3 regions of the Bradyrhizobium sp. STM 3561 genome follow, and region 3 is predicted to be linked to each of the others. Evidence: predicted binding sites of a transcription regulator. Region 3 holds the regulator's gene; each other region holds the start of a gene.
What was found. The regulator PhoB, encoded in region 3, activates phosphate uptake and scavenging genes when phosphate is short. The targets are predictions, from matches to a motif close to TGTCATNNANCTGTCAT.
Positions count from the first base shown of each region.

Region 1 (2,260 bases), 160 kb from region 3:
CGTTCGCCGGCGTGCTCGCGATCGCCGTGTCGGATTTCGGTGCGTTCGGAAAGCTGTTCTCGGAGGCGATCGAGGGCGCCGACCAGAAGCAGGTCGAAGGCATCCGCGCCTCCGGCGGCAGCGCGCTGCACGAGATCCGCTTCGGCCTGTTGCCGCAGGTCCTGCCCGTCATCGCCGGCCAGGTGCTCTACTTCATCGAATCCAACACCCGCTCGGCCACCATCATCGGCATCGTCGGCGCCGGCGGCATCGGCCTCCAGCTCGCCGAGCAGATTCGCGTGCTGGAGTGGCAGAAAGTGTCGTTCCTGATCCTGATGATCCTGGTCGCCGTCGCCGCAATCGATTTCATCTCGGGCAAGCTGCGGTTTGCCATCATCGGCCGGCGGGCGGTGGCGTAGGCGGCTCTCTTCCTTCCTTGTGGGAGAAGGTGGCGCGAAGCGCCGGATGAGGGGTACGTGTCCTCAGTGCCGTAGGGTGGTCAACGCGTAGCGTGCCCACCGCTTCTGATGATCGAGAAAGATCGTGGGCACTCCCACAAGGGGAGAGGGGAAGAGGCCTACGACTCCACCAGAAACTCGACCCGCTCCGCGGCAAAGCGCGAATGCTTCGTCACCAGCGGCTTGCCCGTGAGATCGTGGTCGGTGGCATCGACTACCAGGATCGGCCGTCCCAGCGCAAGATCGAGTCTTGCGGCGTCGGTCGCGTCGACGATGCCGGCGGTGATCCGGGTCGCGCCGCGGCGATAATCGCGGATGCCGTAATGCGCGAGCAATTTCGTCATCGAGCGCGTCGCCGCGAACACGGCGCCCGCGTCCGGAAACAGCTCGGCCGACAGCCAGGTCGTGGACACGCAGATCGGCGTACGGTCGGCGAGGCGGATCGCCTCGATCCGCACCAGGGGCGCGCCGGTCTTCAATCCCAGCTCCCGCGCGAGCTCGCGCGTCGCGACGTCATCGGTCGCCTCGATCAGCCGGCCATGCGGCTCGCGTCCGCCCGCGCCGACGATCTCTGAGAAGCGCGTGCGCGAGCGCAGGGGATAGGCGAGCTTCTGTGCCTCGACATAGGTTCCGCTGCCGCGCTCGGCGCGCACCAGGCCGCGCTCGGCAAGCGCGGCCAGCGCGCGGCGCACGGTGTGGCGGTTGACGCGATAGGTTTCCGCGATCTCCATCTCGCCCGGCAATTTGTCGCCGGCCGCAAAGCGGCCGTCGGCGATGCCGCGCTCGATGCCGTCGGCAACGAGGCGCCACAGCGCGACTCCCGAGGAGGCTGTGTCCTGCATGCTCATGTCGCGCGAAACCTACTCCAGAAATCACAACATTGTCACGAAACAGTCATGGCGCGTCCGTATGAAGTTGTCTATTATCATAGACAACTTAGATGCGGCAAGTTCGGTGGACCAGGTGACGCAGCACAACAGCCAGCAAGCCCAGCGCAAGGCCGCCATGGCCGTGCTGGCGCACGCGGAGGCGGGCGAGATCGCCGCTCGCCTCCGCAACTTCACCCTCCCGGCCCATCAGGATCTGCGCGCGCCCGAAAACGGGCTGGTCATGCTGCGCGGCCGGATCGGCGGCGACGGGGCGCCGTTCAATCTCGGTGAAGCCACGGTGTCGCGCGCGGCGGTGCGGCTTGCGAGCGGCGAGGTCGGCTTCGGCTACACGCTCGGCCGCGACGGTGAGAAGGCGCGGCTGATCGCGCTGTGCGATGCGCTGGTGCAGTCCCGCGATTTCGGCGGGCTCGTCGAGCGTGGCGTTATCGCGCCGTTGCGCGAGCAGCTTATGGTCAAGCGCAAGCAGGCGGCGGAAGAGACCGCCGCGACGAAGGTTGATTTCTACACCATGGTGCGCGGTGAGGGGTGAGATCATGACCACGATTGCGGAGCTGCCGCCGGGTTTCGCCGACAAGGTGTTGTCGGCGCAATCGACCTTTCGCTCGGTCATGGATGCCATGGCACGGCCGGGCTCCGTCCAGCAAATCGTGCCGATGGTCGGCGCGCCAGGGCCGATGATGCGCGGCACCGCCGCGATCGCGCTGACGCTGTTCGACCACGATACGCCGCTCTGGCTCGACGCGGGAATGGCGGAGAACTCGGATGTGACGAAGTGGCTGAAGTTCCACACCGGTGCGCCGGTCGTGCAGGACGCCTCGATCGCGAGTTTTGCGCTGATCTGTGATGGCGATGCGCTGCCTTCGCTCGAGCGATTCGCGCTCGGCACCAGCGAGTATCCGGACCGTTCGACCACGGTGATCATTCAGGTCGACA
Region 1 is NZ_CP120695.1:7,378,639-7,380,898, forward strand. Features, by position in the region: gene phnE (phosphonate ABC transporter, permease protein PhnE) at 1-398, shown strand, start outside; gene phnF (phosphonate metabolism transcriptional regulator PhnF) at 557-1,285, opposite strand; gene phnG (phosphonate C-P lyase system protein PhnG) at 1,392-1,856, shown strand; gene phnH (phosphonate C-P lyase system protein PhnH) at 1,861-2,260, shown strand, end outside.
Region 1: the regulator PhoB is predicted to act here: its motif matches at 1,319-1,335, upstream of phnF (phosphonate metabolism transcriptional regulator PhnF).

Region 2 (2,260 bases), 380 kb from region 3:
TGATGCCCGCGGGGGGCGGCAGGCCGGGTTGACCGGCCTGCCGCTCGTCGCCTTACTTCACGGCGGTCTTTTCGAACTGGCGCAGCATGGTGTTGCCGCGCTCGACGGCCGCGTCCAGCGCCTGCTTGGCGGTCTTCTTGCCCGCCAGCGCCTGCTCGATCTCTTCCGCCCAGACGTCACGGAGCTGCACCATGTTGCCGAGGCGCAGGCCGCGCGAATTCTCGGTCGGCTCCTTGTTGGTCAGCTCGAGCAGCGGCGTCTCCAGATACGGCTGGTCCTTGTAGAAGCCTTCCGCCTTCGCCTTCTCATACGCCGCCTTGGTGATCGGCAGATAGCCCGAAGCCTTGTGGATGTAGACCTGGCGATCGGTATCCGAGAGGAAGGTGAGGAATTTTGCGACGCCCTTGTATTCGTCAGCCGACTTGCCGCCCATCACCCAGAGCGAGGCACCGCCGATGATCGAGTTCTGCGGCGCGCCCTTGACGTCGGGATAATAGGGCATCGGCACCGCGGTGAAGGCGAACTTGGCCTGCGCCTTGACGTTGCCGAAGAACGCCGACGAGGTCAGGTAGAGCGGGCATTCGCCCGACGTGAAGCGGCCCTCGCCGGTGTTGGTGCGGCCGGCATAGTCGTAGGTCTTGTCCTTCTGGAGCTCGACCAGGTTTTCGAGATGCTTGACCTGGAGAGGTCCGTTGAACTCCAGCACGGTGTCGAAGCCGTCGAGCCCGTTGGCCTTCGTCGACAACGGCACGTTGTGCCAGGCGGAGAGCTGCTCGAGATTGACCCAGGTGACCCAGGAGTTGGAAAAGCCGCAGGTGGCGTGGCCGGCCGCCTTCAGCTTCTTGGCGGCGTCGAACACTTCGGGCCAGGTCTTCGGAATCGCGACATTGGCCTTCTTCAGCTCATCGAGGTTGACCCACATCACCGTCGACGACGAGTTGAAGGGGAAGGACAGCATCTCGCCCTTCGAGGTCGAGTAATAGCCGGTGATCGCGGGCAGATAGGCCTTCGGATCGAACTTCTCGCCGGTCTCGGCCATCAGCTTGTACACCGGCTTCACGGCGCCGGTCGCGGCCATCATGGTGGCGGTGCCGACCTCGAACACCTGCATGATGTGCGGCGCGTTGCCGGCGCGGAACGCGGCGATGCCGGCGTTCATCGTGTCGGCGTAGTTGCCCTTGTAGGTCGGGATCACCTTGTAGTCGCTCTGCGCGGCGTTGAAATCGTTGGCGAGCTTGACGATGACGTCGTTGTTGGCGCCGGTCATCGCGTGCCACCACTGGATTTCGGTCACGGCGAGTGCCGGCGAGGAGCCGAGACCAACCGTGAGTGCAACAGCAGCAGCCGCGCCAATATGTCGAAGAGCCATCAAGAAAACCTCCCTTGCCCGTCACTAAAGAAGCGCTTGCGCTAGCAGCGCCATATGACGTTCACATGACTGTGTAAGCGGGAGAAACGAAAGCAGCAAGCGCTGCCAAATGGGAAGTCGTCAAATAGGCGAAGACGGATCGGGCAGCCTCGTCCGTTCGCGGTGCACTATCGTGCCCGCGCCGCACTGCGGCATCATTCGTTGACGGAGGAGGTGGCCGCTAGCGCTTGCGCTCGGGACCGCAAACGGTGCCCTTCTCGACCATCGCGTCGATCTCGGCCTTGGAGTAGCCGAACTCACCCAGCACCTCCGCGGCGTGCTGGCTGAATTTCGGCGGCACGCGCCGCAGGCTCGGCTTGCTGCGGTCGAGCCGGATCGGCGAGGCCACGCCCTTGTACCAGTCCTTCTCGATGATATCGCCGCGGTAGATCGTGTGCGGATTCGTCAACGCCTGATCGATCTTCTGCACCGGACCTGCGGGCAGGCCGGCCGCGAGCAGGCGATTGCACAGCGGCTCGGCCTCGTGCTGATTGAACACTGCGGCAAGCTCGGCGCGCAGCGCCTCGCGATTGGCGATGCGGTCCTTGTTGCGGGCAAAGCGCGGGTCGGTGCCGAGCTCGGGTTTGCCGATCTCTTTCGCCAGCTTGCGGAAGGTGCCGTCATTGCCGACGCCGATGAAGATGTCGTCGGTCTTGGTCGGGAAAATCGCGTAAGGCACGAGGTTGGGATGCTCGTTGCCGGTGAGACCAGGCGGCTTGCCATGCATGAAATAATTCGCGGTGTGCGGATGCATGATGGCAAGCCCGGTCTCATACAGCGTCGTCTCGAGGAACTGGCCCTTGCCCGAACGCTGACGTTCCGACAGCGCCATCAGGATGCCGATCGCCGCAT
Region 2 is NZ_CP120695.1:6,838,440-6,840,699, forward strand. Features, by position in the region: gene ugpA (sn-glycerol-3-phosphate ABC transporter permease UgpA) at 1-1, opposite strand, end outside; gene ugpB (sn-glycerol-3-phosphate ABC transporter substrate-binding protein UgpB) at 53-1,369, opposite strand; gene P6U28_RS32475 (CaiB/BaiF CoA transferase family protein) at 1,590-2,260, opposite strand, start outside.
Region 2: the regulator PhoB is predicted to act here: its motif matches at 1,424-1,440, upstream of ugpB (sn-glycerol-3-phosphate ABC transporter substrate-binding protein UgpB).

Region 3 (2,260 bases):
ATTACATTACCGGCCGGTTCGGCTGAGGAGACGGAACATGGGTTCTGAACATACCGCAAAGGCCTTCGACACCGACCTCCAGGAGCTCACCCGCCTGGTCGCCGAGATGGGCGGCATCGCCGAGCGCATGATCGTCGATTCCGTCGACGCGCTGATCCGTCGCGACGTCACGCTCGGGCAGCGCGTCGTCACCACCGATGCCGAGCTCGACGCGCTGCAGAAACGCATCGAGGAGCGCGCCGTGCTCACCATCGCCCGCCGCCAGCCGATGGCGGTGGATCTGCGCGAGATCGTCGGCGCCATGCGCGTCGCGACCGATCTGGAGCGCATCGGCGACCTCGCCAAGAACATGGGCAAGCGCGTCGCCGCGCTGGAGACGGATTTCCATCCGCTCAAGCTGTTCCGCGGCCTGGAACACATGACCGATCTCGTGCAGCAGCAGGTCAAGTCGGTGCTGGACGCCTATGCCGCGCACGATCTGCCGGCGGCGATGGCGGTGTGGAAGGGCGACGAGGAGGTCGACGCCATCTGCACCTCGCTGTTCCGCGAACTCCTCACCTATATGATGGAGGACCCGCGCAACATCTCGTTCTGCATCCACCTGATGTTCTGCGCCAAGAACATCGAGCGGATCGGCGATCACGCCACCAACATCGCCGAGACCGTGTTCTACATGATCGAGGGCCAGGCGATCACCGACAAGCGGCCGAAGGGCGACATGACGACCTTCGCCACGACGGTGCCGAATACCTAAGGGAGCGACGACAACATGGGCGCACGCATTATGGTGGTTGAGGACGAGGAAGCTCTCACCGAGCTTCTCCGCTACAACCTCGAAGGCGACGGCTATGACGTCGAGACGGTGATGCGCGGCGATGACGCCGACACCCGCCTCAAGGAGCACATTCCCGATCTGATCGTGCTCGACTGGATGCTGCCGGGCCTGTCAGGCATCGAGCTGTGCCGGCGGCTTCGTACCCGTCCCGAGACCAAGCAGCTGCCGATCATCATGCTCACGGCGCGCGGCGAGGAAAGCGAGCGGGTGCGTGGACTTGCGACCGGTGCCGACGACTACATCGTCAAGCCGTTCTCGGTGCCGGAGCTGCTCGCGCGCGTGAAGGGCCTCTTGCGGCGCGCGAGCCCCGAGCGGCTCGCCACCGTGCTCGCCTATGGCGATATCGAGCTCGATCGCGACAAGCGCCGCGTAGCGCGTTCGGGCCGGCCGATCGATCTCGGCCCGACCGAATATCGCCTCTTGGAGTTCTTCCTGGAGCATCCCGGCCGCGTGTTCTCGCGCGAGCAGCTGCTCGACAGTGTCTGGGGCCGCGACATCTACATCGACGAGCGCACCGTCGACGTCCATATCGGCCGCCTGCGCAAGCTGCTCAATCTAGGCCGCGAGCAGGACCCGATCCGCACCGTTCGCGGCGCCGGCTATGCGCTGGACGATCGTTTCGCGAAGGCAGAGCAGACGTAAGGTTTGCTGGCGTTGCTTTAGCGGGCTGCTGCCATAGCCTCAGTGTCGTCCCGGACAGGCGCGCGCAGATTCGGGACCCATAACGACAGGACGTGATTGTTTTGCGAAAGGGTAACTCGGAGTCCCCGTAACCACGTCTTGCGGTGGCTATTGGTCCCGGATCTGCGCGCGCTTGTGGCGCGCTTGCCGGGACGACTTCGGGTATGTTGAGCCGTCAGCGTGTGACGGCGCCGTCTTTGCAATCAGCTAGATCAACAAACTCACCGCGTGCCCGGCTTCGCCGGCGCGCGGCGGCGATCCGCTGTGGGTTGATAGGCCACGCGCGAATGCTGCGCGCAGTAGGGCAGGCCGGAGAGCGCCTTGCCGCCGCAGAAGAAGAAATCCGGGCTCGAGGGATCGCCGACCGGCCAGTGGCAGGTCGCCTCGTTCAATTCCAGCAGCGACAGCCGCTGGCTCATCGGCACCACGTTGTCGTAGGTGACAGGTTCGGCCTCCACCTCGACCTCGAAGGCCTGCGCCAGCGCGGTGTTGCCGCGTGCGACGGGGCGGGTCACCCGCATCATGTGCTGCGCGGGCCGTGCCTTGCGCGGCCGGGGCGCTGCCGATGAAGGGCTCTTGGCGCGGCCGGACAGACCGAGCCGATGCACTTTGCCGATCACGGCATTGCGGGTCACATTGCCGAGCTCCGCCGCGATCTGGCTGGCCGAAAGTCCGGCCTCCCAGAGCTTTTTCAGCTGCTCGACGCGATCATCGGACCAGGTCAAAACCGTCATTGCACCCTTT
Region 3 is NZ_CP120695.1:7,217,906-7,220,165, forward strand. Features, by position in the region: gene pstB (phosphate ABC transporter ATP-binding protein PstB) at 1-26, shown strand, start outside; gene phoU (phosphate signaling complex protein PhoU) at 38-754, shown strand; gene phoB (phosphate regulon transcriptional regulator PhoB) at 770-1,477, shown strand; gene P6U28_RS34165 (GcrA family cell cycle regulator) at 1,738-2,250, opposite strand.